Regions from separate parts of the Micromonospora sp. NPDC047557 genome, predicted to be linked through region 3. Evidence: riboswitches for the same ligand, from Rfam matches in the RefSeq annotation. Region 3 holds a riboswitch; each other region holds the start of a gene.
The links. A riboswitch is a leader RNA that binds a small molecule or an ion and turns the genes downstream of it on or off. The one in region 3 is predicted to bind cobalamin.

Region 1 (5,279 bases), on a different contig from region 3:
TCGCCTCGGCGTGCAGGTCGTGGTGCAGTTCGGCGGCGCGCACCAGGTCCCAGATCTGCGCCCGCACGGTGGGCACCTTGGCCGGGTCGAGGGCCTGCACGGTCGCGTACTCGTCGAGCAGTTGCTCCAGCTTGGCCAGGTCGCCGTAGGTCTCGGCGCGGGCCATCGGCGGCACCAGGTGGTCGATCACCACGGCGTGCGCCCGCCGCTTGGCCTGGGTGCCCTCGCCGGGGTCGTTGACGATGAACGGGTAGACCAGCGGCAGATCACCGAGGACCGCGTCGGGCGCGCAGTCGGCGGCCAGGCCGAGGCCCTTGCCGGGCAGCCACTCCAGGGTCCCGTGCTTGCCCAGGTGCACCACGGCGTCCGCGCCGAAGCCGCCGTCCGCGACGGGCGCGGCCAGCCAGCGGTACGCGGCCAGGTAGTGGTGGCTCGGCGGCAGGTCCGGGTCGTGGTAGATGGCGATCGGGTTCTCCCCGAAGCCGCGCGGCGGCTGGATCAGCAGCACGACGTTGCCGAAGCGCAGCCCCGCGAGCACGAGGTCCCCGCCGTCGGTGTAGAGCTCGCCGGGCGGCTCACCCCAGTGCTCCCGCATCCGCTCGCGCAGCTCGGCCGGTACCTGGTCGAACCATCGCCGGTAGGTCTCGCCGGGCACCCGGGCCTCGGCGGCGGCCAACTGCTCCGGGGTGAGCCACTCCACGTCGTGACCACCGGCGGCGATCAGGGCGTGGATCAGCGCGTCGCCGTCGTCGGGCGGCGGCGCGTCCCCCAGGTCGTAGCCGGCCTCGGCCAGTGCGGCGAGCAGCCGGACCGCCGAGACGGGGGTGTCCAGCCCGACGGCGTTGCCGACCCGGGAGTGCTTGGTGGGGTACGAGCTGAGCACCACGGCGACCCGCTTGTCGGCGTTGGGCACGTACCGCAGCCGGGCGTGTCGTACCGCGATGCCGGCCACCCGGGCGGCCCGCTCGGGGTCGGCCGCGTAGACCGAGAGGCCGTCCGCGTCGATCCGCTTGAACGAGAACGGCACGGTGACGATCCGGCCGTCGAACTCGGGGATGGCCACCTGCATCGCCGCGTCCAACGGGGACAGCCCAGCGTCGCTGCCGGCCCACTGCTCCCTGGTGCTGGTCAGGCAGAGCGCCTGAATGACGGGCACGTCCAGGGCGGCGAGCGCGCCGACGTCCCACGCGTCCTCGTCGCCGCCGGAGGACGCGTCGGCGGCGACCGCGCCGCCGGCCGCGAGCACGGTGACCAGCAGCGCGTCACAGCGGGCGAACAGCCCGAGCGGGCCCGCGCCCGTGGTCAGGCCGCGCAGCGAGCCACAGAAGATCGGCAGCGGGTTGCCCCCGGCCTCCCGCACGGCCTCGGCCAGGACGTCGACGAAGGCGGTGTTGCCGGCGAGGGCGTGCGCCCGGTAGAAGACGATCCCCACGGTGGGACGCTGCGGGTCGGTCGGGTGGTCGCCGTGCACGCCGTACGCCGGGGTGGGCGCGGGCGGGGCGAACCCCTCGCCGGTGAGCAGCACCGTGTCGCTGAGGAACCGGGCCAGGTGCCCGAGGTTGTCCGGCCCGCCCTCCACCAGGTACGCCAGCGCCTGGGTGACCACTCCGGACGGCACCGTGGAGATTGCCATCAGCTCCGCGTCGGGCACCGCCTCACCGCCGAGCACGACCGTCGGCACGCCGGTGGCGAGCACCGCGGCGAGGCCGTCCGGCCACGCCTGCCGACCCCCGAGCAGACGTACGACGGCGAGGTCGACCCCGTCGAGCAGGGCGGGCACCTCGTCGGCCGCCACCCGCGCCGGGTTGGCGAGCCGGTAGTCGGCGTCGCTGGCGCGGGCGGCCAGCAGGTCGGTGTCGGCGGTGGAGAGCAGCAGAACGCGCACGGCAGGCTCCGGACGGTAACGTCGGCACGCTCGCGAGAGCGACCAGACGACGTGTGATGGGCGCAGGGTTCAGCGAAAACCGCGATCCGGCCGGCTCAGCGGCCTGCGGCCGGGAGCGACGGGCGGCGCGGTCCGGAACTCAGCGGTGAACGGAGTCGATGCCGATCGCGGCGGCGGCACGGCCGCGGTGCGCAAGACGGCAGCAGCCGTCGATGATGGAGACGCCAAGCGTCATCGGGTCCTCCTCGGGTGTCCACGCCCTGGGGTACGTCCCGACGGCCGAAGTATCCTGGCTTCCGGATCGATGCTCTCCCCCGGCCTTCCAACCGCAGACACACGGTCGTGACTCACGAGGGGGGATCGCTCCCCGGTGACAGTGGCGGGACCGCGTCGGATTCGCACCGACTTCCTTCACTGCCGTCAGGCCGCGAATGCTGCCACACCCCTGCGCTGCGGGTCAACGCCGCTCCGGCCCGCCGAGCGGGCGTGCGTCACCGAGCCTCAACTGTCGACGCGACAGCCGATCACCTGACCTCGATGCCCCGGATCAATGCCCGACATCCTCTGCTCTGCTTCCCTATACGCAACGAGAAGGGAGCGTCACTGGCGCTTATGGGTAAGCAGAGCAAAGGATCGGCAGAGCACTCTGGCTCGCGCCGCTGGCCCGGCGGTGGTGGCTTCTGGGCTGAGGAGTCTCAGCGGGCGTGGCGCTCCGGGTGTGCCCGATTCCACACCCGCATCCGCTCGGGGTAGCCGGTGCGGGCCGCCTCGTACAGCGGCACCGCGTGCTTGCGGGCGATGGCGCCCGCCGCGCGGGGTGTGCCGGTGCGGCGGCGGATCCATTCGCCGTCGTGGGCGATCGCCACCACTGTGGTGTCGGTGGCGGTGGTCTCCGGCTCCAGGTAGAACTCCACTCCCCGCCGGCTGGCGACGAACGACTCCAGCGCGGCGAGATCGTCCCGGGTGGCCTCGCGGTCCAGCTTCGTCGGGGTCGCCTCGGTGCCCCGTGACCGCCGGTTGAACCAGCCCATGCCCAGCCCCTCTCCTCGGACGCCACTCCAGTTCAGCACCGATTCCTGGCAATACGCTGCACGCCAGGTGGGAGAAATCTGACTCGGCGGAGCGCGGACGGAACCGCTGGAGCGGGCGTACCGAACGGAAGCCCTGAAAGCGGGGGACAACACTCCCCGCCATATTCAACATATACCGCATGGGGGGACTTGCGGCAAGGCCCCCGGTGTACCGCAGAATTGCCCGTCCAAGGCCAGGACCTGCGGAAACGGGAGCCAATACATGCACAACTCGTCGGCGGCGGCCAGCGCGTTCGACCTTCCCGACAACCTCGCCGCCAAGGCCGACCCGGCGCTGATCGCCCGTGACGAGCAGCACTTCGCCGTCATCGCGGCGAGCCTGGAGCGGTCGATCGCCGACCTGTCCGACCGCCTCGACGTCGAGCGCCGGGCACCCGCCGGCAAGGGCCGCCAGGCGGTCGCCCGGGACGAGGAGATCCGCCGGTTGACCGGCCGCCTGCGCGCCCTGCGTCGCTTCGGTCTGGACCTGTGCCTCGGGCGCATCGTCAGCGCGGACGACCCCGAGCCGGTCTACATCGGACGCTTCGGCCTCACCGACGGCAACGGTCGGCGGCTGCTGCTCGACTGGCGCTCCCCCGCGGCCGAGCCGTTCTTCGGGGCGACCCACGCCAACCCGATGGGCCTGGCGAGCCGGCGTCGGTACCGCTGGACGCTCGGCCGGATCAGCGACTACTGGGACGAGGTGTTCACAGCGGACGGGTTCGAGGGGCACGCGGCGCTGGACAACCAGTCCGCGTTCATCGCCAGCCTCGGCGGCAACCGGTCGGCCCGGATGCGCGACGTGCTCGGCACCATCCAGGCCGACCAGGACGCCATCATCCGGGCCGGATCGCGCGGCGCTCTCGTCGTCGACGGCGGTCCGGGCACGGGCAAGACCGTGGTGGCCCTGCACCGCACCGCGTACCTGCTCTACTCCGACCCCCGCCTCGGTCACCGCCGCGGCGGGGTGTTGTTCGTCGGCCCGCACGAGCCCTACCTGGCGTACGTCGCCGACGTCCTGCCCAGCCTCGGCGAGGAGGACGTGCAGACCTGCACCCTGCGCGACCTCGTACCCCAGGGCGCCGCGGCGACGGTCGAGGCCGACCCGGCCGTGGCCCGCCTGAAGTCCTCCGCGGATCTGGTCCGGGCGATCGAGGCGGCCGTGCGGTTCTACGAGGAGCCGCCGACCACGGCGATGACGGTCACGGCCGGCGACACCGACGTGCGGCTGAGCGCGGACGACTGGGCCCAGGCGTTCGAGGCGCCCGGACCCGGCACCCCGCACAACGAGGCGCGGGACGAGATCTGGGAGGAGCTGCTGGCGATCCTGCTCGGGAGGTACGACGGCGACGAGTCGGACGACCTGGTACGCGGATCGCTGCTGCGCAACCGGGACCTGCGCACGGCGTTCAACCGCGCCTGGCCGCTGCTCGAGGCGACCGACATCGTCGCCGACCTGTGGTCGGTGCCCGCCTATCTGCGCCGGTGCGCCCCCTGGCTCGACCCCGAGGACATCCGCCGGCTCCAGCGCGTCGACGCCCGCGCCTGGACGGTGTCCGACCTGCCGCTGCTGGACGCGGCACGGCAACGGCTCGGCGACCCGGAGGCGTCCCGGCGTACCCGCCGCCACGAGGCCACCATCGCCGCCGAACGCGCGCGCATGGCGACTGTCGTCGACGAGCTGATCGAGGCCCACGCCTACGACGACGGTGAGGGTGTGCTGTCCAGCCTGCGCCAACTGGACCTGCAGGACGCGCTTGTCGACGAGGCCGTACTCCCCAGCGCCGATGCGGATCTGCTGGCCGGCCCGTTCGCGCACATCGTCGTGGACGAGGCGCAGGAGCTGACCGACGCGCAGTGGCAGATGCTGCTGTCGCGCTGCCCGTCGCGCAGCTTCACCATCGTCGGGGACCGCGCCCAGGCCCGGCACGGGTTCACCGAGTCGTGGCCGGAACGACTGAGGCGCATCGGCCTCGACCGGGTCACCCTGACCTCGCTGAGCATCAACTACCGGACGCCGCGCGAGGTCATGGCACAGGCCGAGCCGGTCATCCGGGCCGTGCTCCCGGACGCGAACGTGCCGACCTCGATCCGTGGCAACGGGATTCCGGTGACCCACGGATCGGTGCGCGAGCGGGACGCGATCGTCGACGGCTGGCTCGCGGAGCACGCCGACGGGATCGCCTGCGTCATCGGCGAGCCCACCTTCCGGCCAGCGACGAATCGCGTCCGGTCGCTGAGCCCGGAACTGTCCAAGGGGCTCGAGTTCGACCTGGTCGTCCTCGTCAACCCGGAGACGTTCGGCGAGGGCATCCAGGGGGCGG
Region 2 (5,279 bases), on a different contig from region 3:
GCATGTGCGTGGTCCTCGTGTCGGCGGTGGTGTCGGCGGTGGTGTCGGAAGCGGTCACTGGCACGCCTCGCACGACTCGGGGTTCTCCAGCGAGCAGGCCAGCGCCTCGGCGTCGCTCGCCGACGGCGTGACGAGGGCGACGGCGGCGGGCGTGACGGTGGCCTGCTGGATGCGCGTGGCGGGACGGGAGCGCAGGTAGTAGGTGGTCTTCAGCCCGGTCTTCCAGGCGTACAGGTACATCGAGGAGAGCTTGCCGATGGTAGGCGAGGCCAGGAACAGGTTCAGCGACTGGGACTGGTCGATGAACGGGGCGCGGGCGGCGGCCAGGTCGATCAGCGCCCGCTGCGGCAGCTCCCACGCGGTGCGGAACAGCTCCCGCACGTCGGCCGGGAGTTCCGCGACGTCCTGCACCGACCCCTCCGCGCGCCGGATCGCCGACCGGATCTGCTCGGTCCACAGGCCACGCGCCTTCAGCTCGCGAACCAGGGCCGTGTTGATCTGGAGGAACTCCCCGGACAGGGTCTCGCGCTTGAACAGGTTGGAGACCTGCGGCTCGACGCACTCGTAACAACCGGCGATCGAGGCGATGGTCGCGGTCGGCGCGACCGCCACCAGCAGCGAGTTGCGCAGCCCGTACTCCCCGACCCGCTGGCGCAGCGCGGCCCAGCGCGCGGTCTGCGTACCCTCGACACCCCACAGGTCGGGCTGGAGCTGGCCCCGCGCGGCCCGGGTCTGGGCGTACGCCGGATGGGCGCCGAACTGGCGCGCCAGGTCGGCGGAGGTCTCCAGCGCCGTCAGGTACAGCTCCTCGCTGATCCGGGTGGACAACTCCCGCGCGGCCGGCGAGTCGAACGGCAGCCGCAGTGCGAAGAACACGTCCTGCAGGCCCATCAGTCCGAGCCCGACCGGCCGCCAACGGGGGTTGCTCGCCGCCGCCTGCGAGGTCGGGTAGTAGTTGATGTCGATGACCCGGTCGAGGAACGTCACCGCCGTCCGGACCGTGGCGCGCAGTCGCGGCCAGTCGATGCCGCTCCCGGTCAGATGGGCGGCGACGTTCACCGAGCCGAGGTTGCACACCGCGGTCTCGGCGTCGCTGGACACCTCGATGATCTCGGTGCAGAGGTTGGACAGGTGCACCACGTTGCCCGGCTCGGCCGTCTGGTTGCACAGCCGGTTGGCCGCGTCCTTGAAGGTCATCCAGCCGTTGCCGGTCTGGGCCAGGGTGCGCATCATCTTCCCGTACAGCTCCCGCGCCGGCACCTGCCGCACGTAGCGGCCCTGCGCCTCGGCCGCCCGGTACGCGGCGTCGAACCGCTCCCCCCACAGGTCGGGCAGCTCGGGAACCTCGTCCGGGTCGAACAGCGACCACACCTCGTCGGCCTCGACCCGGCGCATGAACTCGTCCGGGATCCAGTTGGCGAGGTTCAGGTTGTGGGTACGCCGGGCGTCCTCGCCGGTGTTGTCCCGCAGTTGCAGGAACTCCTCGATGTCCGGATGCCACGGCTCCAGGTAGACGCAGGCCGCGCCCTTGCGCCGGCCACCCTGGTTGACTGCGGCGACGCTCGCGTCCAACGTGCGCAGCCACGGCACGATCCCGTTGGACTGCCCGTTTGTGCCGCGGATCAGCGCGCCCCGGGACCGGACGCGGGAGTACGCGATGCCGATGCCACCGGCGAACTTGGACAGGCTCGCGACCTGGGCGTAGCGCTGGTAGATCGAGTCCAACTCGTCGCGCGGCGAGTCGACGAGGTAGCACGAGGACATCTGCGTGTGCCGGGTGCCGGAGTTGAACAGCGTCGGGGAGCTGGGCAGGTAGGCCAGGCTGGACATCAGCCGGTAGAAGCCCACCGCCTCGTCCGGCGTACGGGACAGGCCGCAGGCCACCCGCAGCAGCCAGTACTGCGGGGTCTCCAGCACCAGCCGGGTGGTGGGGTGGCGCAGCAGGTACCGGTCGTAGACCGTACGCAGCCCGAAGTACTCGAAGCGGCGGTCGCCGTCGGCGTCGACGGCGTCGTCGAGTGTGCGGCCGTGCGCGGCGACGAACGCGGCGGTCTCGTCTCCGATCAGCCCCTGCGCGTGGCCGGTCCGGATCGCCGCGCTGAACGAGGTGACGCCCTGTCGACGTACCTCCCGGTCGATGTGGCTGGCCAGCAGCCGGGCGGCGAGGCGCGAGTACTGCGGCTCCGTACCGATCATCTCGGCTGCGGTCTGGATGGTCAGCCGGTCCAGCTCGGCTGTCGTCGCGCCGTCGTACAGGCCGCTGATCGTGCGGGTCGCCACCCGCAGCGGATCGACGTCGGGCAGGTCGTCGGCCCAGCGCTCGACCTCGGCGACGAGCCTGCGCACGTCCACCGGCTCGCTGGCGCCGTCGCGTTCGCGGACCTGCGTCGGCGTACCCCGGAGGGCCGTCTCGCCGCCGGCCGCGGCTACCTCGGTAACTGTCACCACTCACTCCTCGCGAGCTTGAGGACCTGATGGCCTTCGGCACGAGGAGACCGACACCGACGGACGCCACGCCGGGGGCGCGGATCCGAAAGGCGTCGGCCGTCCCACGCGGCCTCGGACCACCGCCCACCCGGATGCGGGTACGCGGCGCGCTGGCAGGTCTTCGGACTCGCGGGCACGACCGGGGTTAACCCGGTCCCCTACTGGCCGTCGCTTCCCAGGCCAGGTGGCGGCCCAGTGCTGATGACGGCGGTCGTTCCCACTCACCGCTGCGGGGCAGTCCCGGAATTCCACCGGGTTCCCTCTTGCCTCGGCCACCCTGGGATGAGTGGCCGAACCAGCTGCGGTCGACACCATATATAGGGGCGGCCGGCTTTGTCACACCCCACATGTCGGGTTCGGGCGTGTCGCGGTCGTCGCTGACGGCCGTCGTCGATCCGTCGGCGACGGCGGACGCGCGAGCATCGGGCGGCGTCGCGTTCGGACATCGCCGTCGGCTTGACCGAGGAGAACCGGCACCGCTACGGTCGACCCACTATCTGCGGCGACGCGAGGGAAGCCGGTGAGAATCCGGCGCGGTCGCGCCACTGTGAGCGGTCCCCGACCTTGGGGCCCGCGAGCCAGGACGCTCGGTCGTCCGCAGCCTTGCGATGGGGACGCGTCATCCCCGAGGAGGTTCGTGCGCGCATGTCCAGTTCCACGTCCAGCCAGCCGCTGGTGCACCCCGCTGCCCCGACCCGTCTCCTGTGGACGGTCCTGGCCACCGTCGCCGTACTCACCCTGCTGGCCTATCTCGTCGCCTTCGACCAGGGCGCGGTCTCGCGCAGCGGGATGTACCTGCACGAACTGATGCACGACGGCCGGCACCTGCTCGGTGTCCCGTGCCACTGAGCGGCACCGGCAGCGCACCCACGTTCGTCACGGTTCTCCTGCGCGGGCTGCTCGCTGGCCTGGTGGCCGGCCTGCTCGCCGGAACGTTCGCCTACGTCGTCGGCGAACCCCACGTCGAGGCGGCCATCGCCCTCGAGGAGGCGGCACACGCCGAACCCGCCACCGGGGGGCACCAGCACGACGAGGACGCTCTGGTCAGCAGGAACGGCCAGCGCGGCGGGCTGTTCCTGGCCACCGCCCTGTTCGGCGCCGCGATGGGTGGCCTGCTGGCCACCGCGTACGTCCTGCTGAACCGGCGGCGGCGCACGGTTGACGACGGGTGGTCCGGCCTGCTGCTGGCCGGCGGCGCGCTGCTCGGCGCGGTGATCGTGCCGTTCCTCAAGTACCCGCCGAACCCTCCGGCCGTCGGCGACCCGGCCACCATCAACCAGCGCACGGTCACCTACCTGCTGCTGGTGGTCCTCGGCCTGGTGGCGGTCTGGTCCGGTTCGCTGGGCTACCGGTCGGTCGGCGAGCAGGCGCCGGTGTGGCTGCGCGCCGCCGCGGCGGTCGGCGGTTTCCTGCTGGTCACCGGCGTGGCCTACGTGGTGCTGCCGTCGTTCCAGGAGGTCCCGGGCGACTTCCCCGCCACGCTGCTGTGGAGCTTCCGGCTCGCCTCCCTCGGCACCCAGGTGGTGCTGTGGACCGGGATCGGCCTGCTCTTCGCCGCCCTGATGCACCGGCAGCGCGCGGTCACCGACGCACGACCGGCCGGGTGAACGCCACCAGCCTGCGGCTGGTCGCCCACGGTCACACCGACGCCCTGCGGCGGGCCCGGTTCGGCGGGAACGACGCACTGGACGAGGGTGGCCGCGGCGCCGCCCTCGCCCTGTCCCCCACCGTGCTGGGCCGGCGGGCAGCATCGGGCGAGGCCGACGCCTGCCTGTCCAGCCCCGCGGCGGCGGCCGTCCAGACCGCGTACGCCCTCGGCCTCGCGCCCGCCGTGGAGCCGGCGCTGGCCGACTGCGACTACGGCGACTGGACCGGCCGGTCGCTGGAGGAGATCGGCGCCGGGCAGCCCGACGCGCTGCGCGAGTGGCTGTCCACCCCGGACGCCGCGCCGCACGGGGGCGAATCCGTCGCCGCCCTGCGCGAGCGCGTCGGCAGGTGGCTGGACGAACAGCGCGGCCTCGGCCGGCGGGTCACGGCCGTCACCCACCCGCTCGTGATCCGGGTCGCGGTCGTGCACGCCCTGGGACTGCCGCTGGCGACGTACCGGCAACTGGACGTCGAGCCGTTGGCGATCGTCCGGCTCACCGGCCAGGGCCCACGGTGGCGGCTCCGCCTGAGCGCGCCCCCGGCACCCGCGAGCGGGTGACGAGGGTCGACCACGGACCCTGTAGAGCTGCCCCAGATTTGGGGCGGCATGGACGGACCCGTGCCCGGCGGAATCGGATCGGTGGTCTCTGCCCGGCACTGGCATTGACCGTCAGTACCGGCCCCGGCGGGTGGATCGCGGACGTCGGTGGCGCGCGGGCGCCAGCCGACGGCGGCGGGGAAGCGGGCGGCGGCGGGGTCGGGGCGGCCGGCAGGCGTATGGACCGGTGAGCGACATACCTCAGAGGTATAAATATGACTCTGAGGTATGTGCCTCACGGGCGACACGGCCTCTCCGGTCCTGCGGAGCGACAAGGCCACGCAAGGCCGGCGGCCGCACGACCCGCGCCCCGCGCCCCTCAACGCGCGAAGCGCGAAGCGCGAAGCGCGACCAGGACGCCCGACCGCGACGACCCACGACCCACGCGCGACCCACGACCACGACCACGACGCACGAGTACGACCACGACGCGCGAGGGACGACGCACGACGCGCGGCCACCACGCGCGACCCACGATCCACGACCACGACGCGTGACGCGCGCGGGTCTCGGGGTCGAGATCGGGCGGGCCCAGAACGGGTGTCGG
Region 3 (5,279 bases):
CCACCTGGATCCAGGTGCCGGCGGGGGTCTCGGCGTTCCAGGAGGCGATCAGCTCGGTCGCGTCGAAGCCGATCTGGGTCACCGGCGAGGTCCAGGTGCCGTACTCCCAGGAGCGGGTGGTGCCGGTGTGCGGGTCGGCGTACTCGATGGTGCCGGCCGGGCGGGCCAGGGTGACGCCCGCTCGCGGGCCGGGCACGACGCGGGTGCCGTCCCGGCTGCCCCGGTGCCAGTCGGCGGGGCCGGACCAGTCCTGGAAGGTGATCTGCTCGTCGTGGGTGGGGGCCGGCGGCCGGGCCGCCGTCGCGGGGGCTGCGGTGGCGAGCAGGGTGAGCGCGCTGACGCCGGCGAGGGCGGCCGCGTGCAGGCGGGAGGAGGCCATGGGTGCTCCGCGGTGTCGAGTGGGGGCATCGTCGCTGGTCAGTGTTCCGCTTGGAGGGAAGTTTCGCCAGATGTTCGACTACAGAAAATCTTTGCCGCAGCGATGGTCAACCTGGGATGCATCAGGCAACGATCAATATTGATATGACCATGTGACTGATGGTGAAGTGTGCTTCACCGAGCGGGACACCCCGCCCTCCGAGGAGGTAGTCCATGACCCTGGGCAGACCCCACCCTCTCCGTCGCCTCCTGGTGCTCGCCGTCGTCACCGGGCTGGGAATCGTCACCGTCGCCGCCGGACCGGTCGCCGCGAAACCGGCACCGGACCGCACCGCAGAGTCGGCCGCCGCCGGCTACCGGGTGCTCGGGCCCCGGACCCTCGCCGACCGCAACGCGGTGGCCCGCACCGGCGCCGCCATCGACTACTCCGAACACGGCGTCCTGCACGTCTCGGCCACCGCCGGCGAGGCCGCCGCCATCGGCAAGCTCGGCTTCCGGCTGGAACCGCTCGCCCCGCCACCGAACGCCGAACGCGGCGCCGGTGAGATGGGCACGCTGGCGTTCCCGCCCGCCGACTCCAACTACCACGACTACGCGGAACTGACCGCCGTCGTGAACCAGGCCGTCGCCGACCACCCGGCCATCGCCCGCAAGATCAGCATTGGTACGTCGTACGAGGGCCGCGACCTGATGGCCGTGAAGATCTCCGACAACGTCGGCACCGACGAGAACGAGCCGGAGATCCTGTTCAACGCACAGCAGCACGCCCGCGAGCACCTGACCGTCGAGATGGCGATCTACCTGCTCAACCTCTTCACGGACAGCTACGGCAGCGACTCCCGGATCACCAACATCGTCAACAGCCGGGAGATCTGGATCGTGCCGACGGTCAACCCGGACGGCAGCGAGTACGACATCGCCACCGGGTCGTACCGGTCCTGGCGCAAGAACCGCCAGCCCAACAGCGGCTCGTCAAACGTCGGCACCGACCTGAACCGCAACTGGTCCTACCAGTGGGGCTGCTGCGGCGGCTCGTCCGGCACCACCTCGTCGGAGACCTACCGTGGCCCGTCCGCGTTCTCCGCACCCGAGACGCAGGCGCTGCGCAACTTCGTCAACAGTCGCGTCGTCGGTGGCGCCCAGCAGATCAAGGCGAACATCGACTTCCACACGTACTCGCAGCTCGTGCTCTGGCCCTTCGGCTACACCACCGCGAACAACCCGTCCGGGATGAGCGCGGACCAGTACAACACCTTCGCCACCATCGGCCAGCAGATGGCGGCCACCAACAGCTACACGCCGGAGCAGTCCAGCGACCTCTACATCGCCGACGGCACCAGCATCGACTGGATGTGGGCCACCCACAACATCTGGGCGTACACCTTCGAGATGTACCCCGGCTCCTCCTCCGGCGGCGGTTTCTACCCACCCGACGAGGTCATCCCCGCGCAGACCTCCCGCAACCGCGAGGCCGTGCTAATGCTCAGCGAGTACGCCGACTGCCCGTACCGGGCCATCGGCAAGCAGGCGCAATACTGCGGCGGCGGTGGCGGCACCACTGTCTGGTCGGACACCTTCGAGACCGCCACCGGCTGGACCATCAACCCGTCCGGCACCGACACCGCGACGCTCGGAGCGTTCGAGGTGGGCGCGGCCCAGGCCACCACGTCCTCCGGCGCGAAGCAGCTCACCCCGTACGCCGGATCCAACGACCTGGTCACCGGCCGGCTCGCCGGCTCGGCGGCGGGTGACTACGACGTCGACGGCGGCGTGACCAGCGCCCGGTCCCCGGCGGTGACCCTGCCGTCGTCCGGCACGCTGACCCTCTCGCTGGCCTGGTACCTGGCGCACGGGTCGAACGCCTCGTCGGCCGACTACCTGCGGGTGAGCGTGGTGCACAACGGCGGCACCACGGCCCTGCTCACCCAGACCGGCGCGGCCGCCAACCGCAACGGGACCTGGGCGGTGGCGAACCTCAACCTCACCCCGTACGCCGGCCAGTCGGTCCGCATCCTCGTCGAGGCGGCGGACGCCTCCGGGGCCAGCCTGGTGGAGGCGGCTGTGGACAACGTCACCATCACGTCCTCCTGATCGGGTGGGGCCCCGCTCCGCCCCCGGCGGGGCCCCACCACCCGTTCCCGAGACTCCCGATCCGGGACATATGCCGCCCCGTGACCACGATCCAGATCGACGAGTATTGATCAACACTTGATCGATCCGGCACGTCCTGGCGGTGCGATACCGTCTTATCGACCACTCCGCAGCGAAGCCGGTGTGAAACCGGCGCTGTCCCGCAACTGTGATGCCCCGCCCCGACGGCGGGGACGAGCCAGGTCGCCTGCGGAGGGGTCGCGACACGCGCTCTCGAGGAAGGGCGCCTCGTGGGCGGGCGTACGAGTCCTGTCGGCGAAGCACCACACTCCTCGACCGACAGGAGGCCCCCATGTCCAGACGTACCCCTCGGCTTTTCGCCGCGACCCTCGCGGTCGCCGCGCTCGCCCTCGGCGCCTGCGCCGAGAAGACCGACGACAAGCCGAGCGCGGGCACCGCCGCCGCCAGCTACCCGGTGACGGTCGGCGCGCTCACCCTCGACAAGCGTCCCGAGAAGATCGTGTCGCTCTCGGCCACCGCCACCGAGATGCTCTTCGCGATCGGCGCGGGCCCGCAGGTGAGCGCGGTCGACGACCAGTCCAACTACCCGGCCGACGCGCCCAAGACCGACCTGTCCGGCTTCCAGCCCAACGCCGAGGCGATCGCCGGCAAGAACCCTGACCTGGTGGTGCTCTCCAACGACATCAACAAGATCGTCGACCAGCTCGGCAAGCTGAAGATCCCGGTGTACGTGACCCCGGCCGCCACGACGCTTGACGACTCGTACCGGCAGATCACCGAGCTGGGCACCCTGACCGGGCACGCAGACCAGGCCGCCGCCGTCGCCACCGGGATGAAGGACGACATCGCGAAGCTGGTCAAGGACCTGCCGCAGCGTGCCGAGAAGCTCACCTACTACCACGAGCTGGGCCCGGAGCTGTACAGCGCGACCAGCAAGACCTTCATCGGCTCGCTCTACAGCCAGGTCGGCCTCGTCAACATCGCCGACCCGGCCGACGCGGGCGGTAAGAGCGGCGGCTACCCGCAGCTCTCCCAGGAGTTCATCGTCAAGGCCGACCCGGACTTCGTCTTCCTGGCCGACACCAAGTGCTGCCAGCAGAACGGCGACTCGGTCAAGGCCCGCAGCGGCTGGGCCGGCCTCACCGCCGTGAAGAACAACCAGGTGGTCACGCTGGACGACGATGTCGCCTCCCGCTGGGGCCCGCGGATCGTGGACCTGCTCCGGGTGATCATCGACGCGGTCGCCAAGGTGCCCGCGTGACCGACGTCCGTCGGTGACCGGGACGCCACCGGTGGTCACCCCGACCCCCGCCACCCCGCCGGCCGGGACGCCCTCCGCGTCCCGGCCCGGTGGGCTGCCAGCTGCGGGGTCCCGGTCTGATGGGCTGCCCTCTGCCGGGGCGCGGCCGGCCGGGGTGCGCAAACGCTGGTTGGTCGCCGGCGTCCTCGCGGTGCTCGTCGCGCTCCTCGCCGGGGTGTCGCTCGGGCCGGTCAGCCTGCCGCCGGGCAGCGTCGCCGCCGAGTTGCTCAACCTGATCCCCGGGGTGCACCTCGACAGCGGGCTGACCGAGCGGGAAATCGCCATCGTCACCGAACTGCGGCTGCCCCGGGTCGTGCTGGGCCTCCTCGTCGGCGGTCTGCTCGCCCTGGCCGGCGGCTGCTACCAGGGTGTGTTCCGCAATCCGCTGGCCGACCCGTACCTGCTCGGCGTGGCCGCCGGCGCGGGCCTCGCGGTCACCGCGGTGATCGCCCTCGGCGGCGTCGGTCGGCAGGGCGCGATCTCCGGGCTGCCGTTGACCATCCCACTGGCCGCGTTCGCGGGCTCACTGCTCGCCGTGACGATGACCTACCTGCTCGGCGCGGCCGGCGGGCGGAGCAGGTCCCCGGCGATGCTGATCCTGGCCGGCGTCGCGGTCTCCGCGTTCCTGTCCGCCGGGCAGACGTACCTGCTCCAGCGGCACTCCGACAGCATCCAGCCGGTCTACTCCTGGCTGCTCGGCCGGCTGGCCACCGCTGGCTGGCACGACGTGCTGCTGGTGCTGCCGTACGCCGCCCTGACCACCGTGGTGGTGCTGCTGCACCGCCGCGAGCTGGACGTCCTCGCGGTCGGCGACGACGAGGCGAGGAGCCTCGGCCTGCACCCGCAGCGCACCCGTTACCTGCTGATCGCCGCCGCGTCGCTGGGCACCGCCGCAGCGGTCTCCGCGACGGGGCTCATCGGCTTCGTCGGCATCATCGTGCCGCACACCGTCCGGCTGCTCGCCGGGTCGAGCTACCGGGTGATCCTGCCGCTGTCACTGCTGTTCGGGGGCGCTTTCCTGGCCCTGACCGACGTGGTGGCCCGGACCGCCGCCGCCCCGGCCGAGGTGCCCATCGGCGTGGTCACCGCACTGCTCGGCGGCCCGTTCTTCGTCCTCGTGCTGCGGACCGCCCGACGGGTGCTCACGTGAGCCCCGAGCCCGGACCGGCGAGCGGGTCCGCTCCCCGGCAGGCCGAAGCGCCGGCCGTCGAGGTGCGGGGGTTGCACGTCAGTCTGGGCGGCACGCCGATCCTCGCCGGCGTCGACCTCACCGTCGCGGCCGGCGAGTGGGTCACCGTGATCGGCCCGAACGGCGCCGGCAAATCCACCCTGCTGCGCGCCGTCGGCGGCCTGCTGCCCGCGCCGGAGGCCATCACCCTGTTCGGTACGCCGAGCACCGCACTGCGCCGCCGCGACCGCGCCCGGGTGGTGGCGACGGTGACGCAGTCCCCGGTGGTGCCGCCCGGCATGTCGGTGCTGGACTACGTGC

Region 1: linked by a shared signal. The riboswitch ahead of cobN (cobaltochelatase subunit CobN) and the one ahead of ACGGAQ_RS05170 (ABC transporter substrate-binding protein) in region 3 are both predicted to bind cobalamin.
Region 2: linked by a shared signal. The riboswitch ahead of ACGGAQ_RS21455 (ribonucleoside-diphosphate reductase subunit alpha) and the one ahead of ACGGAQ_RS05170 (ABC transporter substrate-binding protein) in region 3 are both predicted to bind cobalamin.

Annotation. Positions count from the first base shown of each region.
Region 1 is NZ_JBIDDK010000006.1:163,619-168,897, forward strand. Features, by position in the region: gene cobN (cobaltochelatase subunit CobN) at 1-1,885, opposite strand, end outside; cobalamin riboswitch at 2,168-2,297, opposite strand; gene ACGGAQ_RS17110 (hypothetical protein) at 2,581-2,916, opposite strand; gene helR (RNA polymerase recycling motor ATPase HelR) at 3,179-5,279, shown strand, end outside.
Region 2 is NZ_JBIDDK010000009.1:136,534-141,812, reverse strand. Features, by position in the region: gene ACGGAQ_RS21460 (ribonucleotide-diphosphate reductase subunit beta) at 1-4, opposite strand, end outside; gene ACGGAQ_RS21455 (ribonucleoside-diphosphate reductase subunit alpha) at 55-2,445, opposite strand; cobalamin riboswitch at 2,582-2,802, opposite strand; cobalamin riboswitch at 3,000-3,074, shown strand; gene ACGGAQ_RS21450 (CbtB domain-containing protein) at 3,133-3,336, shown strand; gene ACGGAQ_RS21445 (CbtA family protein) at 3,327-4,094, shown strand; gene ACGGAQ_RS21440 (histidine phosphatase family protein) at 4,091-4,693, shown strand.
Region 3 is NZ_JBIDDK010000001.1:1,115,039-1,120,317, reverse strand. Features, by position in the region: gene ACGGAQ_RS05180 (C39 family peptidase) at 1-379, opposite strand, end outside; gene ACGGAQ_RS05175 (M14 family zinc carboxypeptidase) at 592-2,469, shown strand; adenosylcobalamin (AdoCbl) riboswitch at 2,617-2,759, shown strand; gene ACGGAQ_RS05170 (ABC transporter substrate-binding protein) at 2,822-3,751, shown strand; gene ACGGAQ_RS05165 (FecCD family ABC transporter permease) at 3,846-4,940, shown strand; gene ACGGAQ_RS05160 (ABC transporter ATP-binding protein) at 4,937-5,279, shown strand, end outside.